3 regions of the Ochrobactrum sp. 19YEA23 genome follow, and region 1 is predicted to be linked to each of the others. Evidence: riboswitches for the same ligand, from Rfam matches in the RefSeq annotation. Region 1 holds a riboswitch; each other region holds the start of a gene.
What was found. Region 1 has a riboswitch for cobalamin ahead of nrdH (glutaredoxin-like protein NrdH). Riboswitches for the same ligand answer to the same signal wherever they lie in the genome.

Region 1 (7,383 bases):
CGATCTAAATTCGTTTAACCCCTCTCGTCAATCATTAATTCCGATTAGATGATCAAATTTACCGTCAGCCCACAGGGCGTCCACAGGACTGGCGAACCTGCAAATAGGTCTCACTGACGATCCGCTGTGCAGCCGTTTCCGGTTCTGCAAGGCGCGAAAGCAGCAATCTGGCCGCGTTTTCGCCGACTGTCACCGGGCGTGTCGCGACAGAACTCAGGCGCGGACGTGTCGCCTCGGCATCGTTGACATCGTCAAAGCCGATCAGCGAAAAATCCTCCCCGATTTTTCGCCCGCAATCGTAAAGCCCAGCCGAAAGGCCGAGCGCAATCACATCGTTAAAGCAGATTGCCGCTGTTGGTTCCGACCCTTGCTGAAACAGAAGCGGCGCGGCCTTGGCGATTTCCGGCATGGTGCTTGGCAGATGGACGATCAGCTCCGGGTCCAGGCCCTTCTGCAGCATGGCTTCGCGGAAGCCCTCGACGCGTTCGCGGTAGGCGGAATGCACCGGGCCATGCACCGCAAAAGCGATAGTCTTGTGACCCAGTCCAGACAGGTGATTGACCGCCTGTCGCATGCCGCCCGCATAATCAACCCCGGCATAGTCGATCCTGTCGGTCACATGGCGGAGCACCTGCACGACCGGCAGTCCCCAATCGGCAATCTGCTCGATAAATTCCGGCTCGGTTCCCGCCGTCAGTGAAACGATCACGCCATCGACGCCATGCTCGCGCATCCGCTGCATCAACGTGTTCTGATTGGCAAAATTCTCATGACTATTGGCCAACAAAACAACCATGCCAGCTTCACCGACAACACTGTCGATGCCCGCCAGCAGCTCGCCATAAAACGGATTTCCGAGCGTCGGGACAATCACGCCCACCGTATTCGAGCGGTCGGCCCGCAAGCTCGCCGCGCCCATATTATAGACGTAGCCCAGTTCTTGCAGCGCCTTCTCGACCTTCTCCCGCGTCGCGGCTCCCACAAGCGGGCTCTTGCGGATGACAAGCGACGCCGTGGCGCGCGAAACATTCGCATGGCGCGCCACATCAAGAAGCGTAACCCGGCTTTTCTTACGGTCGTCGGTCGGCATAAAACTCACCTGTCAGTATGAATCCATGTCCCGTAATAGCATCCGAGGATACCGCCTTCAGGTCAGATTCGATGCCGGTATATTCAGTACAGACAGATGAAATGGTCAATCCGCAGCGTAAAACACCTGCGGATTGACCATGAATCAGGCACTTAAAACTCCCAGTCTTCATCCTCCGTCGCCACGGCCTTGCCGATGACGTAGGAAGAGCCCGAACCGGAGAAGAAGTCATGGTTTTCGTCGGCATTCGGCGAAAGTGCCGACAGGATAGCCGGATTGACCTTGCAGGCCTCTGCCGGGAAAAGCGCCTCGTAACCGAGATTCATCAGCGCCTTGTTGGCGTTGTAATGCAGGAACTTCTTGACGTCTTCGGTCAGGCCGACGCCGTCATAAAGCGCTTCCGTATAGCGGATTTCATTGTCGTAAAGTTCAAGCAGAAGCTCAAAAGCAAAGTCCTTGATTTCCTGCTTCCGGTCTTCGCCCAGCACTTCAAGTGCACGCTGGAACTTGTATCCGATATAATAGCCATGCACGGCTTCATCGCGGATAATTAGCCGAATAAGGTCTGCCGTATTGGTCAGCTTCGCGCGGCTTGACCAGAACATCGGCAGATAGAAGCCCGAATAGAACAGGAAGCTCTCCAGAAACACGCTGGCGATCTTTTTCTTGAAAGGATCATCCGCACGATACTGTTCGAGGATCAGTTCGGATTTGCGTTGCAGGAATTCGTTTTCCTCCGACCAGCGATAGGCGTCATCGACATCCGGTGTCAGACACAGCGTCGAGAAAATCGAGGAATAGGAGCGCGCATGCACCGCTTCCATGAAGGCGATGTTGGAAAGCACCGCCTCTTCATGTGGCGTCGCCGCATCTTCCATCAGCTCGACCGCACCCACAGCGTTCTGGATCGTATCAAGCAGGGTCAGGCCCGTGAACACGCGGATCGTCAGCTGCTTTTCCTGCGGCTTCAATGTTTCCCAGGACTGGATATCGTTGGAGAGCGGCACTTTTTCCGGCAGCCAGAAATTGCCCGTCAGGCGGTTCCAGACTTCCAGATCCTTGTCATCTTCAATGCGGTTCCAGTTGATGGCGCGCACGAGACCGGGAGTCTTTCCCTTGCCGGTTTTGAATTGCATATTCATTGGATTTCCTCTGATCTCATCTTGGGCTTACAGGGCGCAGGAAACGCAGCCTTGCACCTGCGTCCCTTCAAGCGCCATCTGGCGCAGCCGGATGTAGTAGATCGTCTTGATGCCCTTCTTCCACGCATAGATCTGGGCGCGGTTGATGTCGCGGGTTGTGGCCGTATCGCGGAAGAACAAGGTCAAGGACAGGCCCTGATCGACATGCTGGGTAGCAGCCGCATAGGTGTCGATGATCTTTTCCGGCCCGATCTCATAGGCGTCCTGATAATAATCGAGATTATCATTGGTCATGAACGCAGCCGGATAATAGACGCGACCGATCTTGCCTTCCTTGCGGATTTCGATCTTGGACACAATCGGATGGATCGAAGAGGTGGAATGGTTGATATAGGAGATCGATCCGGTCGGCGGCACCGCCTGAAGGTTCTGGTTGTAGAGGCCACCCTCCATCACCGCCTTTTTCAGATCGCGCCAATCGTCCTGCGTCGGAATTGCGATGCCCGCCTTTTCGAAAATCTCACGGACTTTCTCGGTCTCTGGCTCCCAAAGCTGATCGGTATATTTGTCGAAATATTCACCCGATGCATATTTGGACTTCTCAAAACCGCTGAACGACTTACCCGCTTCGACGGCAATGTGGTTCGAAGCACGCAATGCGTGATAAGTCACGGTGTAGAAATAGATATTCGTGAAATCTACGCCTTCTTCCGAACCGTAGAAAATCCGCTCGCGAGCCAGATAGCCATGCAGGTTCATCTGGCCGAGGCCGATGGCGTGGCTCTCATCATTGCCGCGCGCAACAGACGGCACCGAGCCAATATGGCTCATATCGGAAACTGCCGTCAGCGCCCGAATGGAGGTTTCGATGGTCTTTCCAAAATCCGCCGAATCCATCGCGGCTGCGATGTTGAGCGAACCCAGATTGCACGAAATATCCTTGCCCAGATGCGAATAGGACAGGTCTTCATCAAAGATGCTGGCCTCGCTGACCTGCAGGATTTCCGAGCACAGATTGCTCATGGTGATGCGCCCGTCGATCGGGTTGGCGCGGTTCACCGTGTCCTCGAACATGATATAGGGATAGCCGGACTCGAACTGAATTTCCGCCAATACCTGGAAGAACTCACGCGCATTGATCTTCCGCTTGCGGATGCGCGCATCATCGACCATTTCGCGGTATTTTTCCGTGACGGAAATCTCGGTCAGCGGCTGACCATAGACCCGCTCCACGTCATAAGGCGAGAACAGATACATATCCTCGTTGTTGCGGGCGAGTTCAAAGGTGATATCCGGGATCACCACACCCAGCGACAAAGTCTTGATGCGGATTTTTTCGTCGGCATTCTCGCGCTTGGTGTCGAGGAAGCGCATGATATCGGGATGATGCGCATGCAGATAAACTGCACCCGCACCCTGTCGCGCACCAAGCTGATTGGCGTAGGAGAATGAATCTTCCAGAAGCTTCATCACCGGAATGATGCCCGAAGACTGGTTCTGGATCTGCTTGATCGGGGCGCCGGATTCGCGAATATTCGTCAGGCTCAAGGCCACGCCGCCGCCGCGCTTGGACAGCTGCAATGCGGAATTGATGGAGCGTCCGATGGACTCCATATTGTCTTCCACCCGCAGCAGGAAGCAGGACACGAGTTCGCCGCGCTGTTTCTTGCCAGCATTAAGGAAGGTTGGTGTTGCGGGCTGATAGCGACCGGAAATAATCTCATCGACAAGGTCGCGCGCAAGCTGTTCACTGCCACGCGCCAATGCCAGCGCCACCATGCAGACACGATCTTCATAGCGCTCCAGATAGCGCTTTCCGTCGAAGGTTTTCAGCGTGTAGCTGGTGTAATATTTGAAAGCGCCGAGAAATGTCGGGAAACGGAATTTCTTGGCATAGGCCTCATCGAAAAGGTCGCGCACGAAATTGAAGGAGTACTGGTCCAGCACCGCCTGTTCGTAATAGTTTTCGGTCACCAGATAATCGAGCTTCTCCCGCAGATTATGGAAGAAGACCGTGTTCTGGTTGACGTGCTGAAGGAAATATTGCTGCGCAGCCTGCCGGTCACGATCAAGCTGGATCTTGCCTTCATCGTCATACAGATTGAGCATCGCGTTCAGCGCATGATAGTCCAGCCCATCGGTAGACTTGACGGGCTTGGGGCTGTTCGACGCCGCCGCTTGCGGCGCGTCCTGCGTGACCGGCTCTGCGTCGCGCTCGCGGATCAGGGTTGTGTCTGCCGTGTCCAAAATCGTTCCATCCCGTTCCTGACATTGCCAATGTCTTCATCTGTTCCCAAAAGCTCGAAGCGATAGAGATAGGGAACCTGACATTTGGCAGAGATTATTTTGCCGGCTATGCCGAAAGCTTCGCCGAAATTGCTGTTGCCCGCGGCAATCACGCCGCGGATCAGCGAGCGATTGCCCGCATTGTTGAGAAAGCGGATGACGGGCTTGGGCACAGCCCCCTTGGTTCCGCCGCCGCCATAGCTTGGCGTCATGAGCACGAATGGTTCGTCTATCTGCAACGAGCCCGGTTCTTCCTCATCCCTTTGCAGGATGGGGATGCGCCTTGCGCGCATTCCAAGCCGCTCGACGAAACGATGTGTGTTTTCGGAGCGACTGGAAAAATAGACAAGGAGACCCATTGCCGAGCTCATGACAGAGCCACGGTCACGAAAGACCGTTGATCATATCCGGACGGAAGCCGGCCCAGTGGGTTTCTCCGGCCACAACGACGGGCACCTGACGGTAGCCCAGCCCCGTGACGAGATCGTAAGCGTCCATATCTGCAGAAATGTCGATGACCTGATAATCGATCCCCTGACGGTCGAGGGCACGGGTGGTTGCGGTGCACTGGACGCAAGCGGGTTTGCTATAGACGGTGACGTTCATTTCTTCCTCACTGGATGGGGCGCGAGCTGTCAAAGGCACAAGCCATCGGGACAGATGCGCATAAGAGATTGTTCGCGCATGGAACATGCGCGTTAAGGCGGACAAAATCGGGGAACAGTCAGCGATGCCTGAACACCACTGAACCGCGCAAAATCACCTCTGGAAAGGTGGACCTGAACTGAGAGAACAATACAAACTAGACAATGTGTCAGACATGGACTTCACCCCGAAGCTTGTGAGCGGGCATTCGGAGTAGCAATCGGCAAGAAGCACATCTCGCCTCAATGATTGCACACCAACCGGACACCCCGCCCGTGGACGTTCATTGCTCAAGGCAGGTCTCCTGGCTCACGGGTCAGCGCTCTTGTCGGTCTTCCCAGCTTACGCCAGTGACGTGATCAACAAGAACTCACCGCTTACAGTTGCGGGGGCAGCTTCGGCTTCGTCTCAACCTTCATGGCGGCGACTCACCGAATTCCCTCTTAGCTTTCGACTCATCGAATCGAAAGAACCTAGAACACTATATATAGTAGCCGAAGTTAAAAGACCGTCAACGGATAGTTGGTGAAAAGCGAAAAATCAGCAATCCATTTTGTAATGGCTGTGAAGAACGTGGATAACCGGACTTCATCGCGCTGGTTTGATCGGCTTCGGGCGAAATTCGGGCTTCAGAGCCTTGAGCGCCATACGATCCACGATTCGCGGCGCGATCAGCTTGAGCCAGCGCCCCAATCGCATTTGCCGCGTCATCAATACCTCGCGTTTGCGCCTCTGCAAACCATCGAGCATGAGACGCACCGCTTCTTCCACAGACATCATATCGTCTTCACGCACGCCGCTGGTTCCCAGCGCTTCACCGCTGGCGCCATAACCGACCTTGCGAATATCTGTCTTCACAACGCCCGGATAAACAATCGTCACGGAAATACCGCTGGGCTCCAGTTCCGAACGAAGTGCTTCGCAAAATCCGGAAAGCGCGAACTTTGTCCCACTATAGGCCGAGCGCCCCGGCACGCCGATCAAGCCCGCGACAGACGAGACCACCCCAATCCGTCCTTTGGTCTTTGCAAGGTGCGGAAGTGCGGCATGGATCGGCCAGATGCTGCCGAAGTAATTCAACTCCATAAGATCGTGCATCCAGTGCAGATCTTCCGGTTTGATTTCCGCGAAATTGGCGTGGGCCGACATGCCCGCATTGACGATCAGCGTGTCGATCCGGCCAAAAGTCGAGGCCGCTTTTTCAATCAAGGCAATGCAGGCATTGCGATCTGTAACATCGGTCGGCACGACCAGCACGGTGCTGCCCTCAAGCCGCAATTCTGTTGCCAGCTTTTCAAGCTTCTCGACATTACGCGCAGCCAGAACAAGAGCAGCCCCTGCGCGATCGCGATGCGCAATCTGGCGTGCGGTTTCCGCTCCGATACCGTCGGACGCGCCCGTTATAATCGTTACATCCATGTCGGTCTCCCTACCGATAAGATGCACGATTATGCCGCCGAAAGCGGCCAGCTGAAACAAACTATTTTGACACAGTCACAGTTTTGAGAATCCGCCGTCAGATTGTTTGCCACCTAACGGTCAGTTCACCTGTGCCGCATGCAATTGCTGATAGCGGCCGCCCGAACGAGCCACCAGTTCATCGTGAACACCCTGTTCGATAATCCGGCCTTCTTCCACCACGACAATCCGATCTGCATTGACAATGGTTGCAAGCCGGTGCGCGATGACCAGCGTGGTACGCCCCTGCGAAAGATCGGCAAGCGATTGCTGGATTGCGCGTTCGGTCTCTGTGTCCAGCGCCGAGGTCGCTTCATCGAGAATCAGGATCGGCGGATTTTTCAGGAAAATACGCGCAATCGCCAGACGCTGCTTCTGGCCGCCCGAAAGCTTGACGCCACGTTCGCCCACAACCGTATCCAGACCGGCAGGCAAGGCGGCGATAACATCATCAAGACGGGCGCGCCGCGCTGCTTCGAGGATTTCCTGCTCCGATGCCTCCAGCCTGCCATAAGCAATGTTGTCGCGGATTGTTCCCGCAAACAGGAATACATCCTGACTGACAATACCGATATTGGACCGCAGCGACTTGAGCGTCATATCGCGAATATCGATGCCATCGATGCTGATCGCGCCCTCAGTCACGTCATAAAAGCGCGGCAGCAGCGAACAGATCGTCGTCTTGCCCGCGCCGGATGAACCGACAAAGGCGACCGTTTCACCAGCGCGGATGGACAGGGTCAGATCGGCGAGCAGCGGCTT
Region 2 (7,383 bases), on a different contig from region 1:
CGCTCGGTCGTTTCCGCCTGTTGCTCGACCAGCGCCAACATGCGCGCAATCTCGCGGCGGTTGAAACGCTCAATCGGCGCTTCACCGAGTTGCACCGCACCGCTACGCGGACGCTTCAGCCCCGAAAGCAGTGACAGAAGTGTCGTCTTGCCGGAGCCGTTCGGTCCGATAATGCCGAGAAACTCGCCTTCAATCACCTCAAGCGAGACGCCGCTCAGGATTTCCGCGCCGCCCGCCATCCAGGAAACATTTTGCGCCGACAGCATCATGCGCGCGCCCTCCTCTGTCCGAGCAGCAGCGCAAAGGCCGGAGCGCCAACCAGCGCTGTCACAACCCCGATGGGCAGCACCTGTCCCGGCACGATAATGCGCGACACGATATCGGCGGCGATCATGAAAATTGCGCCGATCAACGCACTGACCGGCAATAGTGCGCCATGTCGCACGCCGACAATCATCCGCGCCGCGTGGGGAATGACAAGGCCGATAAAGCCGATGGACCCGACGATGGAGACCATCACCGCCGTCATCATGGCGCTAGCGCCAATCAGCACCGCATAGACGCGCCGCACCGGAATGCCGAGCGAAGCGGCGGATTCTGCGCCAAAGGTGAAAGCATCGAGCGCGCGGGCATGCCAGAGGCAGATGATCAGGCCGATCAGGCAGGCAGGCAGCGCCAGCGTCACATCGGGCCAGCGCACGCCGGAAAGATTGCCGAGCAGCCAGAACATGATGCCCCGCGCCTGTTCGGCATTGGCGGCCTTTGTCACGATGAACGAGGTCAGCGCGTTGAAAAGCTGCGAGCCGGCTATACCAGCCAGAATGATGGCGCTGTTGCCGCGCCCGGCTTTCAGCGCCAGCAGTGAAACCAGAACGAAGGCGAGTATCGCCCCGATGAATGCGCCCAGCGAAAGCGTGAGAACGCCAGCGCCAATGCCAAGAATGGCAACGCTGACAGCCCCGGTCGATGCCCCGGCGGAAATGCCCAGAATATACGGATCGGCAAGCGAATTGCGCAGCAGCGATTGCAGCACAACGCCGGAAAGCGCCAGCGCCGCGCCGCAGCATGCCGCCACCACGGCGCGGCTGAGACGATAGCTCCACACGATCCCCTCATCGATGGGATCGAGCACATAGCCTGCATGCCACAGCCGGTTGGCGACGGTCTTCGCCACCACATCCAGCGGTATGGCGGTTTCACCAATCGCCGCGCCCAGCCACAGGGCGGCAAGCAACAGAATGAGCGCCAGAACCCCGGCGCTCACCTTGTTGCTGAAAGGAAGCCTTCCTATGGCCACCAATGCCGTCATTTGTTGAGGTCCGAGGCAGCGATGGCCGCCGCCAGCGTTTCAATGCCTTCAATCACCCGCAATGACGTGCTCATTGACTGCGCATCCATGTCGAAGACATGACCGCCCTTTACGGCAGGCATCAGGCTCGTCACCGGATCGCTTTCGAGGAACTTGTGCTTCACGGCAATATCGTCCGCCGGATAGCGGCGGCGATCCAGCTTGGCAGCAACGATCATCGACGGGTTGGACTTTGCAATCGTCTCCCAGCCGACCGTCGGCCACTCTTCTTCGCTGTCGACCACATTCTTGATGCCAAGCGCTGACAGAATATAGGCCGGAGCGCCGAACTTTCCGGCGATATAGGGGTCGGCGTCGATCTGCGTGCTGGAGAACCAGACAGCCGCCGACAGCTTGCCGCCGCTGGCGCCAATCTTGCTGCGCGCCGCTTCTTCACGCCCTTTCAGTTCGGCAATGAGCTTTTCACCACGATCCTGCACATTGAAGATCGCGGCCAGCTCACCGATTTCCTGATAGACGACATCCATCGTGAAGGCTGCCGTGCGCACGCCATCGCCACCGCCGGAATTATCCTTGCCGACGCAATCCGAAGGCGACGTATAGGCTGGTATGCCCAGTTCCTCGAACTGTTCCGGCTTGGCGACGATGCCGTTCGGTCCGACATGCCACTGGAAATCCGCCGTCACGATATCAGGTTTCTGCGCCAGAACGCTTTCAAAGCTCGGATCGTTATCGGCCAGCCGCTTGACCTTGGCATTGACCTCTTCAAAGCCCTTGAGCACCGGGCCAAACCACACTGCCGTGCCGACCACCTTATCGCCGAGACCGAGGCTGTACAGAATTTCCGTGCTGCTTTGGCCAACAGCCACCGCGCGCGTCGGGGCCTGTTTGAAAGTAACGTCGCGTCCGCAGTTCTTCAGCGTCAGCGGATATTGCGTTTCTGCAGCCTGAAGTGCCGGCACGCCTGCGAACAATGAAAGAGCGCATAGCGCTGCGCGGAACGACGTCTTGCCGTGGAATGTCATGAGAATCCCCGAAATAATGAAAGATGTGGCCACGTCAGCGGGCGGCAGCGATAAGGCACCGTGAGCAAACGGAGATATCCGGGGATATGAATGACGATGTAAAAAGGCGCTTTGCAGCGCGATGTGCTGTCATAACCTGCTCCTGCTCCGGGCATCCCCGCCCGTGACAATGGATGATGGTGGGCTCAAGGCCCTATGACGGCAGGTCTCCTGGCTTGCGGATAGTCGCTTCCATCTGCCTTCCCGCGCCTTTCGTGCTTCGCACGATCAAGCTCAGTGGCATGACGCCTGTTGGCGTCACGAGGATGGACAGCAATCCGCTTACAGTTGCGGGGGCAGCCACGGTCTTGGTCCCTTTTCGGGTCGTCCTCACCGTGTTCCCTATTAATCCCCTTCACTCTCGGTCGGGGAACCGTCGTAACACTATTACGTTCCGATGCCGGACCGGTCAAGTGTTTCCATCCTGATCGAACAGGTTTCGACACACATAAAGCCATGGTTAACAAAGCGTTAATATCACATTGATTTTATTTAATGTTTCAAAATGCTGCCATTCATCTTCCGTTCACTCGTCTCCCAATATTGTCCACCCCACAGCAAAGGAGAACATGATGTTCAAAAAAGTCATTCTTGCAGCCGTAGCCCTTTCCTTCATCGGCGCGCCGCTGGCAGCACAGGCGCAGGATTATCAGCGCAAGCCGGGTCCGCACCGCATGGAGCAGAAGCCACGCCCGTCGCATGGCAAGGAATTCGGCCGCAATGATCGTCGTGATCATGGCCGTCAGCATTGGTCCAAGGGCCAGCGTTACAATGACTGGCGTCGTCATCCGGAAGTGCGCGACTACAATCGCTACGGCCTCCGCCGTCCGGGTCCGGGCCAGCGCTGGGTGAAAGTCGACAACCAGTTCCTGCTTGTCACCACCGCAACCGGTATCATTGCAGGCATTCTCGCTGGCCGTTAAGCCCAGCCAGATTTGACCTCCAGTATTTACAAACAAAGGCCAGAGCTCAGCTCTGGCCTTTGTTGTTTTCCTGGAAAACTGCAACCGGAATTGGCTTACCAAACGTACATACGCCGATAAAACTCACTCGTGGCGGTCGGGTAAAGCGGCCTATCGATTGCGGGCTTTCATCAATATCCATATAAGAATGACCATCACAACAAGCCCGATGGCAAGGCCGACAAGCCCGCCATAAACAGCATCGGTGCTGCCGCCGATCAATGCACCAATGCCAGCCCCCAAAATCAGCAGGATAAGCGGCGGCATGCATCCGATCATTGCGAGGTCCTTGAATATAGCCTTCAAAGCCGAGAATGTAGCCAAGTTTGCCGCAAGCGACAACGGCGTCACGGCGAGATTGTCCAATCCCGCAGTAAACTCAATGTGTTAGTGAAATGGCCTGAGAGAGAAATGGTACGGTCGGTTGGAGTTGAACCAACGACCTCAGGAGCCACAATCCTGCGCTCTAACCAACTGAGCTACGACCGCGTACCTTTGCCGGATCAAGCGCCTCAGCGCCGCCGACAGGGGGTCACATACGGAGAATCGATCCATATTGCAAGCGATTATAGCGCTCTTTTTTCAGAAATTCCCAATTGTCTGATTCAATGTCGAATTCCACCCATATTCTACAGAGACTGGTAACCATTGCAGGTGGCTGGCTGTGAACAACCGAAATATCGGGCACAACCTGTAAAATTGCCATTCCGGCATTAACTAATGAAATAGAAAATCGGGCTCATACCGTATGGAAATATGGACCCGCGGCCTCAGTGAGCTTATTAACAGGCGGTTAATGGCTACGACGGGGCGGTCGAAAGAACAGATAAGGACCGGTATGTCTGGATCATACCCATTCATCGATATTGCCGCGCTGGATGCTATCCGCGAAGGCTTTGCCAAAGGCGATGCGCAGATCGTGCTGACACGCGATCTGTCGGCTGTGCTTTGGGTAAACGGCGCCGGAGCCAGACTGTTCGGCTTCGACCGTATCGAGGATATGATCGGCAGCGCAATCGATCTGCCTGTCGCCGCACGCCGTCAGATCGCAGCCGCCAGCGACGATAACAGCGCAGAACCCCGCGCTGTATCGGTGCGCCTTGGCGGCGGCCTGCGTTCGGAACTGACGCGCCTTTGGATTTCCCACATTGTTCTGCCCGATGGGATAGCCGGTCTCGTGATTACCACCAGCGGCGCATCGAGCAATGCGGAAGACATCATCGCCGGTCTGAGCGATGACGACACGCATGTCGCGCTGATCGATGCCGACTGCAAGGTCATCGCGGCAAGCAAGCGCTTCGCCGCGCTCGATATTTCCGCTGCAACGCTTGAAGATCTGGTCGTGGAAGCGGCCGATACGCCTGACCGCATCGTCAAGCGCCGCATCCGTGCGGGACGCCAGTCCGTACCGGGCGCAATCGCCCGGCTGATCGACGCACCCGCGCTGCATCTTCTGTGCATCGTCGCCGAAGCCCCGGCACAGGTCGCGGCGAAACCCGTTGTCCAGTCGCCTGAAGGCGCGGAAGAAATTCTTGAAGAGATGCTTCCTGAACAAGAAGCAACCGTTCAGGAAGAGACGGTCGCTGCGCCAATGGCTGAAGCCGTCAACGAGTCCGCAGCCGAAACGCCAAAGCCGCAGGGCTTCCAGTTCGACCGCGATGCACCACCTGCCCGCTTCATCTGGAAGACCAGTGCCGACGGCGTTTTCAGCGAAATTTCGCCGGAGTTCGGCATTACCGTCGGCCCCAATTCCGCTGATGTAACCGGACGCCGTTTCAGCGACGTCGCCAATGTGTTCGGCTTCGATCACGATGGCAGCATTGCATCGCTGCTGAGCAAGCGCGACACATGGTCGGGCAAACGCCTGATGTGGCCGGTCGAAGGCACCAATCTGCGCGTGCCGGTGGAACTGGCCGCGCTACCGGTCTATTCCCGCGATCGCGTGTTCATCGGTTTCCGCGGCTTTGGTCTGGTGCGCCCTGACGAAGCAGTGGAAGACCCGGAAGAGATCGGCCTCGCGCTGGCTGGCGGGATTCCGCAAAAGCGCAAGCCTGAAATTCAGGATGCCGTCAACAGCGATAGCTCTGACGACGATGTGCTGGCGCTGACCGAAGAAATCGCCAATGACGATCATCCCGGCGATACGCTGCCGAAGCCACCGCTCAACATCGCGCCAACAGCCGGACGCCGCGATTCAGACAAGGTGATCAACCTGCTGAATACGGCTGCACAGGAAAAGGTCGCGGCTGATCAGGCGAAACTCCTGAAAGTCAGAGAGCGCGAACAGCGTCCGGAAGGTGGACTGACCAAAACCGAGCGCAATGCGTTCCGCGAAATCGCTGACCGCCTGCGCAAGCAGGGTCTTTCCAGCTCGCAGGCTGACGCGACTTCCAATGTGCCTGCTGACACTCCTGTCGTGGCACAGGAAGAGGTCGCCGCTGAATCAGTCCCGGCGGCACCAATTATCGAACCTGCCGCTCCGATTGCAGAAATTCCCGTTGAGCAGTCCACGGTTTCGCAGCGCGAAGAGCAGCAGGTCGAAAGCCCTGCCGACAACGATGCTCATGAACCGGCTGCCATCGATGAGACGGCCCTGTTGGCCAATCTGCCGGTTCCCGTAATCATTCATTCCGGCGACGAAGTGCATTACGTCAATCAGGCGCTGCTTGATCTCACCGGCTATGATGCCATTGAAGACATCCGCCATGCGGGCGGTGTGGAAGCGCTGTTCAACAGTGAAAGCGACGACCATGCGCCGCGTCAGGGCATGGTGTTGCGTCATGCCGATGGCAGCGAACAGCCGGTCGATGCGCATCTGAATGCTATTGCATGGCAGGGCGGTCGCGCCTTGTTGCTGAGCCTCATGCCTGTTGCCGAGACGCCAGCCGCAATTGCGCCTGTCGAAGCAACCGTTCCGCAATCCGTCACCGATGATGAGGAAAAGCAGGCGCTGGAAGCCCATGTGGATGAGCTGAAAACCATCCTCGATACGGCGACCGATGGCGTCGTGCTGATCGACCCGGAAGGGCGCATCCGTTCGATGAACCATTCTGCTTCCGCTCTCTTCGGCTATGACCGTGACGAGACGGAAGGCAAGTTCTTCTCCATGCTGTTCGCCATCGAAAGCCAGCGCGCGGCAATGGATTATCTGAGCGGACTGTCCGGCAATGGCGTGCTGAGCGTGCTCAATGATGGACGCGAAGTAATTGGCCGTGAAGCCAAGGGCGGCTTTATCCCGCTTTTCATGACCATCGGCAAGCTGCCGCAGAAGCGTGGTTTCTGCGCCGTGCTGCGCGACATTACGCAGTGGAAGCGCACGGAAGAAGAGCTGACCAATGCGCGCAAGGAGGCCGAGCGCGCCTCCAACCAGAAAACCGATTTTCTGGCGCGCATCAGCCATGAAATCCGCACGCCGCTGAATGCCATTATCGGCTTTTCCGAGCTGATGGCCGACGAGAAATTCGGCCCCATCGGCAATGATCGCTATCGTGATTATCTGCGGGATATCAACCGCTCCGGCAATCATGTGCTGGCGCTCGTCAATGACCTGCTGGATATCTCCAAGATCGAAGCTGGCGCTCTTGAAATGCAGTTTGAAGCGGTGTCGCTCAACGATGCAATTGCCGAAGCTATTGCGCTGATGCAGCCGCAGGCAAATCGCGAGCGCATCATCATCCGCTCCAGCTTCCAGTCCAATCTGCCGGATATCGTCGCGGATGCGCGTTCGATCAAGCAGGTGGCGCTCAATCTCCTGTCCAATGCCGTGCGGTTTACCGCGCCCGGCGGTCAGGTCATCGTCTCGACCAGCTATGAGATGAATGGCGACGTGGCGATGCGGGTGCGCGATACGGGCATCGGCATGACCAAGTCGGAAGTCGAGCAGGCGCTGAAGCCGTTCCGTCAGGTCAACGCTTCGCAGCGCCGTCAAAGTGAACCGGCCCGTGATTGGCGCAATGAAGGCACCGGCCTCGGATTGCCGCTCACCAAGGCGATGGTCGAAGCCAACCGCGCCCAGTTCGCAATCGACTCGACGCCCGGTCGCGGCACT
Region 3 (7,383 bases), on a different contig from region 1:
CATGGCTTACCGTTTCGGCTACGCAGGTCAGATGGTACGGGCAATTATGTTTCAGGGAACGGGGTCTGATGTCGGCAAGAGCGTGCTTGTCGCGGGGCTCTGTCGTGTGGCGCGCAATCGTGGGCTGAAAGTCCGTCCGTTCAAGCCTCAGAACATGTCCAACAATGCTGCGGTCAGTGATGACGGCGGGGAAATCGGTCGTGCCCAGTGGCTACAGGCGCTGGCGTCGGGCATTCCTTCGTCTGTGCATATGAACCCGGTTTTGCTGAAACCTCAGACCGATATGGGCAGCCAGATCGTAGTGCAGGGCCAGGTGCGCGGCGAAGCGCGCGGGCGGTATTATCAGGAATTGAAGCCGCAGCTAATGGCCTCGGTGATGGAGTCCTTTTCCATCGTCAGCGAAGGTGCAGACCTTGTGCTGATTGAAGGAGCAGGCTCTCCAGCGGAAATTAATCTTCGGGCCGGAGATATCGCCAATATGGGCTTTGCAACGCGGGCCAATGTGCCGGTGGTGCTGGTCGGTGACATCGACCGGGGCGGGGTGATCGCGTCGCTGGTCGGGACCCACACAATCCTGCCGGAAGAAGATCGCGCCATGGTGCGCGGGTTCATCATCAACAAGTTTCGTGGTGACATTTCTCTGTTCGACGACGGGTTGGAAGCGATAGAACGCTTTACCGGCTGGCGTTCGTTCGGTGTGGTTCCATGGCTCAAGGCTGTTTCCCGATTACCTGCCGAAGATTCGGTGGTTTTGGAGCGTGCCGTGCGCAGCGCTGACAAGGCGCTCAAAGTTGCGGTTCCGATGTTGCCGCGCATCGCCAATTTCGACGATCTGGACCCGCTGAAGGTCGAACCCGCCGTGGAGGTGGTCATGGTGCCGCCCGGTACGCCGCTTCCGTCCGATGCCGGTCTGGTCGTGCTGCCCGGAACAAAGTCCACCATTGCCGATCTGCTGGCGTTCCGTGAAAACGGTTGGGATCGCGATCTGGCTGGGCACGTAAAACGCGGCGGACATGTACTCGGTATCTGCGGCGGTTTTCAGATGCTGGGGCGCAGCATCCGCGATCCGCATGGGATCGAAGGGCAGGTGCGCGAAGCGGAAGGTTTGGGGCTGCTGGATATTGAAACCGTCATGGAGCCGGAAAAAGTCGTCCGCAATGTTGAAGCGAGTTCATTGCTTTATGATACGCCGCTGGAAGGCTATGAAATCCATATCGGGCGCACAACAGGGGCCGATATGTTCAGGCCTTTTGCGCGCATCGGGGATCATGATGACGGTGCGGTCTCTCCGAATGGCCGGATTATGGGGACCTATCTGCACGGCGTTTTCGGCGCAGATCGTTTCCGGCAGCAATTTCTCGCCACGCTGGGTATCGAAGGCGGTGCTGGCAATTATCGCATGAGCGTTGAAACAGCGCTGGATGAGCTGGCGGAAGGGCTGGAAGCCTGTCTCGATATCGACGCGCTGTTTTCTTTGAAATGATGCTGTTCAGGCGTCCCACTCTGCCCGCAAGCCCGATTGACGGTGCTTTAGCAAAGGCCTAATGTCCAACTATGTGACAGGTTTTCGCCGGACGAATCCGGTGGGACCAAGAGGGAATGCGAAGGACGGACCCAATTCGGGCGTCTTTATCGCAGCCGACCCCGCGACTGTAGAGCGGAGAGGAATGAAGCCAAGCCGGGCAACCGGCAGCCACTGGAACTTAAAGTTCCGGGAAGGCGGTGACATTTCCGACGACCCGTGAGCCAGGAGACCTGCCTGTTGCAGAAGGGTATTTTACCCGCGCCCCATGGGAGGTTTTTCCCTGCTGCCTGCACGGAGGTTGTCATGGCCGCACGTATAAATAATTCTGTCTCCACCACTGTATCTCTACCTTTGGCTGCGCGTCTTGGTACGGCTGTGGTTTCCCTGCTCCTTGGCGCCTTCCTCGTCTATGGCGTTGGACTTGCGCATTCGGACACGCTGCACGATTCAGCGCACGATACCCGCCATTCTTACGGTTTTCCTTGCCATTGATGCTTTAGCGTCGACATTGCGAACGGCGTTTACGTGCCGGTTTGCGTGGGGAATGAACGTAGACGTGTTTTTCAAGGAAGCTGACACTGCTTTGCGTCCGATGGCTGTGGCTATCGGCGATTTTTTGCAGTTGGGGGACTAAAATGTTGATCCGTTATCTTTTGGCTACGCTTGCTGCGGGCCTTCTGGCAGGGCTTCTGGTGACGCCTGCCATGTATCTCAAGACCGTTCCACTTATTCTGCAGGCGGAAGTTTATGAAGAGGCTGGCGGCGGCCATAGTCATGGACCGGCTGAAGCCGCGCCGCATGAACAGGCCGGTGCCGAAGCTCCTGCCCATGATCATGCGGCAGCTGCCGCACCAGCCGAAGAAGAAGCCGGGGCAGAACTGCCGTTCGGCCGTCTTGGCAATACGATCCTGGCCAACCTGGTTGCCGGTTCTGGTTTTGCTCTTCTGCTTGGCGGCATTGCGCTGCTGCTCGGTCGTCCAATCACAGTGCGGAACGGCCTGTATTGGGGCATGGCCGGTTTCTTTGCAGTGGCGTTTATGCCTGCGCTCGGTTTGTCGCCGGAACTGCCGGCAATGCCAGCGGCTGATCTCGCCCAGCGCCAGCTCTGGTGGATTTCGACGGTCGTACTCAGTGGTGTCGGTCTCTATCTGATCGTGCTGCGCGACGAAATCTGGGCAAAATTGCTCGGTCTTGTCGCAATCATTGCCCCGCAGGTCTATGGCGCGCCGCATCCAGAGGATATTGCGTCGCCAATTCCGTCGCTGCTCGCATCGCAATATGCGGTCGCTTCGCTGGCGACGAACCTGTTCATGTGGGCGGTGATCGGTCTGGCGCTTGGCTGGTTCATCCAGCATTACGCCACATCCGAACTGGAAGGCTGATAGCGTGGCTCTGCCCGGAAAAATCACCTTTGTTCTTGGCGGAGCCCGTTCGGGTAAGTCGTCCTATGCCGAAAAGCTGGTTGAAGCCTCCGGGCTTCAGCCGGTCTATCTGGCGACGGGGCGCGCCTTCGACGGAGAAATGGAAAGCCGTATTGCGGTGCATCGCGACCGACGCGGCACGCAATGGCAGACCGTAGAAGAGCCGCTCGATCTGAAGAGCGCACTTCTGCAACACACGCAATCGACCAGATTCATGCTGGTTGACTGCCTGACCCTTTGGGTCACCAATCTTATGATGGCCGAGCGCGACATCGCCGCGGAATCACACGATCTGGTTGCTGTGCTTTCGGCCCTCGGCGGGCCGGTGGTTTTTGTGTCCAACGAAGTTGGGCTCGGCATCGTGCCCGAAAATCGCATGGCGCGGGAATTTCGCGATCATGCAGGTTTTCTGCATCAGGCCATCGCTGCAGCGGCAGACGAAGTTTATTTCATGGCGGCAGGTTTGCCGCTCAAGATGAAGGGATAATTTTATGCAGGGTCAAAAGATACCGGCTACCGTGATCACCGGGTTTCTCGGGTCGGGCAAGACCACGATGATCCGCAATCTGCTTGAAAACGCCAATGGCAAGCGCATTGCGCTGATTATCAATGAATTTGGTGATCTTGGTGTCGATGGCGGCATTCTGAAAGGTTGCGGTATCGAGACCTGCCGCGAGGAAGACGTGATCGAACTCAACAATGGCTGCATTTGCTGCACCGTTGCCGACGATTTCATCCCGACCATGACCAAGCTGCTCGACCGTCCGGACCGTCCGGATCACATCGTCATCGAGACGTCCGGCCTTGCATTGCCGCAGCCGCTGGTCGCCGCCTTCAACTGGCCGGAGATCAAGACGCAGGTCACGGTCGATGGCGTGGTGACGGTCATTGATGCCGCCGCTGTAGCCGAAGGCCGGTTTGCTGACGATCATGACAAGGTGGATGCGCAGCGCGCTGCCGATGAATCGCTTGATCATGAGAGCCCGCTTGAAGAACTGTTTGAAGACCAGATTCATGCTGCCGACCTGATCGTGCTCAACAAGGCTGATCTGATCGACGCCTCGATCCTCGACAGCGTGAAGGCTGATGTTGCCGAGCGCTCGTCGCGCCGCGTCAACATGGTGCCCGCAAGCTTCGGCAAGCTTGGCGCTGATGTGCTGCTCGGCCTTGGCGTTGGTACGGAAGACGATATCGCGAACCGCAAGTCTCATCATGAAATCCATCATGCCGATGGTCATGAGCATGATCACGATGAATTCGAGAGCTTTGTTGTTGAAGCCGGTTCCGTTTCGGACCCGAAGGCCTTTGCCGAGAAGCTGAAGACCATTATCGCTGACCATGATGTTCTGCGTCTCAAGGGCTTTGTCGATGTGCCCGGCAAGCCGATGCGTCTGGTGGTGCAGGCTGTAGGCCCGCGTATCGAGCATTATTTCGACCGCCCGTGGGGCAAGGATGAAGTCCGTTCGACGCGTCTCGTTGTCATCGGCCTGCATGAGATCGATGAAGGAGCCATCACCAAGGCCGTGAAAGACGCAGTTTTGTAATGCATCTTCTGCTTGCCCAGAAAGGAACGATCAGCGACGGCAATGAGGCCGTCGATCTCGGCCAGACGCCGGGTGATATTCTGTTCCTTTCCGCCGCCGACACGGAGCTGGCCAGTCTTGCGCAGGCGCATCGCGCCGAGCCAGACGGGCCAAGCCTGCGGCTCGCCAGTTTTCTCAGTCTCACGCATCCAATGTCCGTCGACGCTTATGTCGAGCGGACGGCGCGTCATGCAAAGCTGATTATCGTGCGCATTATCGGCGGCGAGACTTACTGGCCTTATGGGCTGGAAGCGCTTCATGCCTGCGCCGTGAACCACGGTGTCAAGATCGCGGTGCTTCCCGGCGATGACAAGCCCGACCATGGGCTGGATCGTTTCTCGACGGTTGCGAGCGCCGACCGTGAAGCGCTGTGGCATTATCTGATCGAGGGTGGCGCTTCCAATATGCGCGCCTTCCTCGATTATTGCACGGCGCTGGTTGACGGCGGCGAAAAGCCAGCCGAAGCCGCACCGCTGCTCAAAGCTGGTCTTTGGTGGCCCGGCGAGGCGGTGGTTTCGCTCGGCCTCATCCGCAGTCGCTGGATCAAGGATGCACCCGTTGCGGCGATCGTTTTCTATCGCGCGCTGGTGCAAAGCGGCCAGACCCAGCCTGTCGAGGCGTTGATTGCGGGTTTGCAGGCGGAAGGCATCAATCCGCTGCCTCTTTTCGTCTCCAGCCTCAAGGACCGGCTGTCTGCTGCCGTCGTGGACGGCGTTTTCGAAGATTGCACGCCGGATATTGTGTTGAACGCGACCGGCTTTGCTATTTCCTCGCCGGGTGCAGAGCGCAAGCCAACCGTGCTAGACAAGCGCGGCAATATGGTTTTGCAGGTGATTTTTTCCGGCACGCCGAAGGCGGTCTGGCAGGCTTCCCAGCAAGGATTGCTGGCGCGCGATCTGGCCATGAATGTTGCCCTGCCGGAAGTGGACGGGCGTGTTTTGTCGCGCGCGGTTTCGTTCAAATCGGCGCGGCAGTTCGATGCGGCGGTGGAAGCGAATATCGTCACCCACGAGCCGGATGAAAACCGTGTGGCTTTTGTGGCGAAACTCGCAGCGAACTGGGTGCGATTGAAGCGAAAGACGGCTGCCGAGCGCCGTGTGGCGCTGATTCTTGCCAACTATCCCAACCGCGATGGGCGGCTAGGCAATGGCGTCGGGCTGGATACGCCTGCCGGAACGGTCGAAACGCTGAGAGCCATGGCTGTTGCAGGCTATCAGACCGGCGAAGTGCCTGCCGATGGTGATGCGCTGATGCAGCTTTTGATGGCCGGGCCGACCAATGCCGCGCGCGATGGCCGCGAGATTCGCGAAACCATTTCTCTGAATCAATACAAAGCTTTCTTCGAAATACTTCCCGATGCGATTCAGCTGGAAGTCACAGCTCGGTGGGGTGAGCCGGAAGCTGACCCCTTTTTCGACGAGGAACGCGACGCCTTTGCGCTGCCGTTGATGCGGCTCGGCGAAACGCTGACCGGCATTCAGCCCGCACGCGGCTACAACATCGATCCGAAGGAAAGCTATCATTCGCCGGATCTGGTGCCGCCGCACGGCTATATCGCTTTCTATGCCTATCTGCGCGAGATAGCGGATGTTGATGCCATTGTTCATATGGGCAAGCACGGCAATCTTGAATGGCTTCCGGGTAAGGCGCTGGCGCTGTCTGAAAATTGCTATCCCGAAGCCGTGTTCGGACCGACGCCGCATATCTATCCGTTTATCGTCAATGATCCGGGCGAGGGCACGCAAGCCAAGCGCCGTGCGGGCGCGGTGATCATCGATCATCTGACGCCGCCTTTGACCCGTGCCGAAAGCTATGGCCTGCTGAAGGATCTCGAAGCGCTCGTCGACGAATATTACGAAGCGTCGGGTGTCGATCCGCGTCGACTGTTACGCCTCAAGGGTCAGATTCTAGAGCTGGTGCGCGATATCGGTCTCGACCGTGACGCAGGCATTCATGACCATGACGATGAAGACATGGCGCTGCAAAAGCTCGACGCCTATCTCTGCGATTTGAAGGAAATGCAGATCCGTGACGGGCTGCATATTTTCGGGCAAGCGCCGCAGGCGCGGCTTTTGATCGATCTTCTGGTCGCGCTGGCCCGCGTTCCGCGCGGTGTGCCTGTTTCGCTTGGCGGAAGTCCTGGTGACCAAAGCTTGCAGCGCGCCATTGCCGCCGATGCAGGGCTGGATAAAGGTTTCGATCCGCTTGATTGCAACATGGCCGATCCGTGGACAGGACCAAAGCCGGGATTGCTGGCTGAAGTTAGCCCGGCGACCTGGCGCATAACGGGCGACACGGTGGAGCGTATTGAGCTTCTGGCGGCAAAGTTTGTTTCGGGCGAGCAAGCTTGTCCGCAAGGCTGGCAACAGACCGGCGCTGTGCTGCAAGCCATAACCGATCATCTGCGCCCCAGCGTTATCGCCTGCGGCCCCGCAGAAATCGAAGGTTTGCTGACCGCGCTCGAAGGGCGCTTCGTGCCGCCGGGACCATCCGGCGCGCCAACGCGCGGACGGCCTGATGTCTTGCCGACCGGGCGAAATTTCTTCTCGACCGACAGCCGTGCTGTGCCGACGCCAGCCGCGTGGGAACTGGGACGCAAATCGGCGGAACTACTGGTTACGCGCTATACGCAGGACCATGGCGAATGGCCGACCTCGTTCGGCCTCACTGCCTGGGGCACGTCCAATATGCGCACGGGCGGCGACGACATCGCGCAGGCTTTGGCGCTGATCGGCGTAAAGCCCGTCTGGGACATGGCGTCGCGCCGCGTCACCGGTTACGAAATCGTGCCGCCCGCAATGCTCGGGCGTCCGCGTGTCGATGTGACCTTGCGCATATCGGGGTTTTTCCGTGA

Region 2: linked by a shared signal. The riboswitch ahead of QBD01_RS13295 (ABC transporter substrate-binding protein) and the one ahead of nrdH (glutaredoxin-like protein NrdH) in region 1 are both predicted to bind cobalamin.
Region 3: linked by a shared signal. The riboswitch ahead of QBD01_RS20570 (CbtB domain-containing protein) and the one ahead of nrdH (glutaredoxin-like protein NrdH) in region 1 are both predicted to bind cobalamin.

Annotation. Positions count from the first base shown of each region.
Region 1 covers NZ_JASAMQ010000005.1:230,157-237,539, reverse strand. Annotated here, with positions in the region: gene QBD01_RS14975 (LacI family DNA-binding transcriptional regulator) at 65-1,090, opposite strand; gene nrdF (class 1b ribonucleoside-diphosphate reductase subunit beta) at 1,243-2,232, opposite strand; gene nrdE (class 1b ribonucleoside-diphosphate reductase subunit alpha) at 2,260-4,479, opposite strand; gene nrdI (class Ib ribonucleoside-diphosphate reductase assembly flavoprotein NrdI) at 4,455-4,877, opposite strand; gene nrdH (glutaredoxin-like protein NrdH) at 4,903-5,124, opposite strand; cobalamin riboswitch at 5,440-5,655, opposite strand; gene QBD01_RS14950 (SDR family oxidoreductase) at 5,752-6,582, opposite strand; gene QBD01_RS14945 (ABC transporter ATP-binding protein) at 6,703-7,383, opposite strand, start outside.
Region 2 covers NZ_JASAMQ010000004.1:382,471-389,853, forward strand. Annotated here, with positions in the region: gene QBD01_RS13285 (ABC transporter ATP-binding protein) at 1-269, opposite strand, end outside; gene QBD01_RS13290 (iron ABC transporter permease) at 266-1,309, opposite strand; gene QBD01_RS13295 (ABC transporter substrate-binding protein) at 1,306-2,334, opposite strand; cobalamin riboswitch at 2,517-2,766, opposite strand; gene QBD01_RS13300 (RcnB family protein) at 2,946-3,296, shown strand; gene QBD01_RS13305 (hypothetical protein) at 3,447-3,614, opposite strand; tRNA gene QBD01_RS13310 (tRNA-His) at 3,748-3,824, opposite strand; gene pdhS (cell-division control histidine kinase PdhS) at 4,174-7,383, shown strand, end outside.
Region 3 covers NZ_JASAMQ010000009.1:57,303-64,685, reverse strand. Annotated here, with positions in the region: gene QBD01_RS20575 (cobyric acid synthase) at 32-1,483, shown strand; cobalamin riboswitch at 1,545-1,778, shown strand; gene QBD01_RS20570 (CbtB domain-containing protein) at 1,829-2,017, shown strand; gene QBD01_RS20565 (CbtA family protein) at 2,161-2,907, shown strand; gene cobU (bifunctional adenosylcobinamide kinase/adenosylcobinamide-phosphate guanylyltransferase) at 2,912-3,433, shown strand; gene cobW (cobalamin biosynthesis protein CobW) at 3,438-4,490, shown strand; gene cobN (cobaltochelatase subunit CobN) at 4,490-7,383, shown strand, end outside.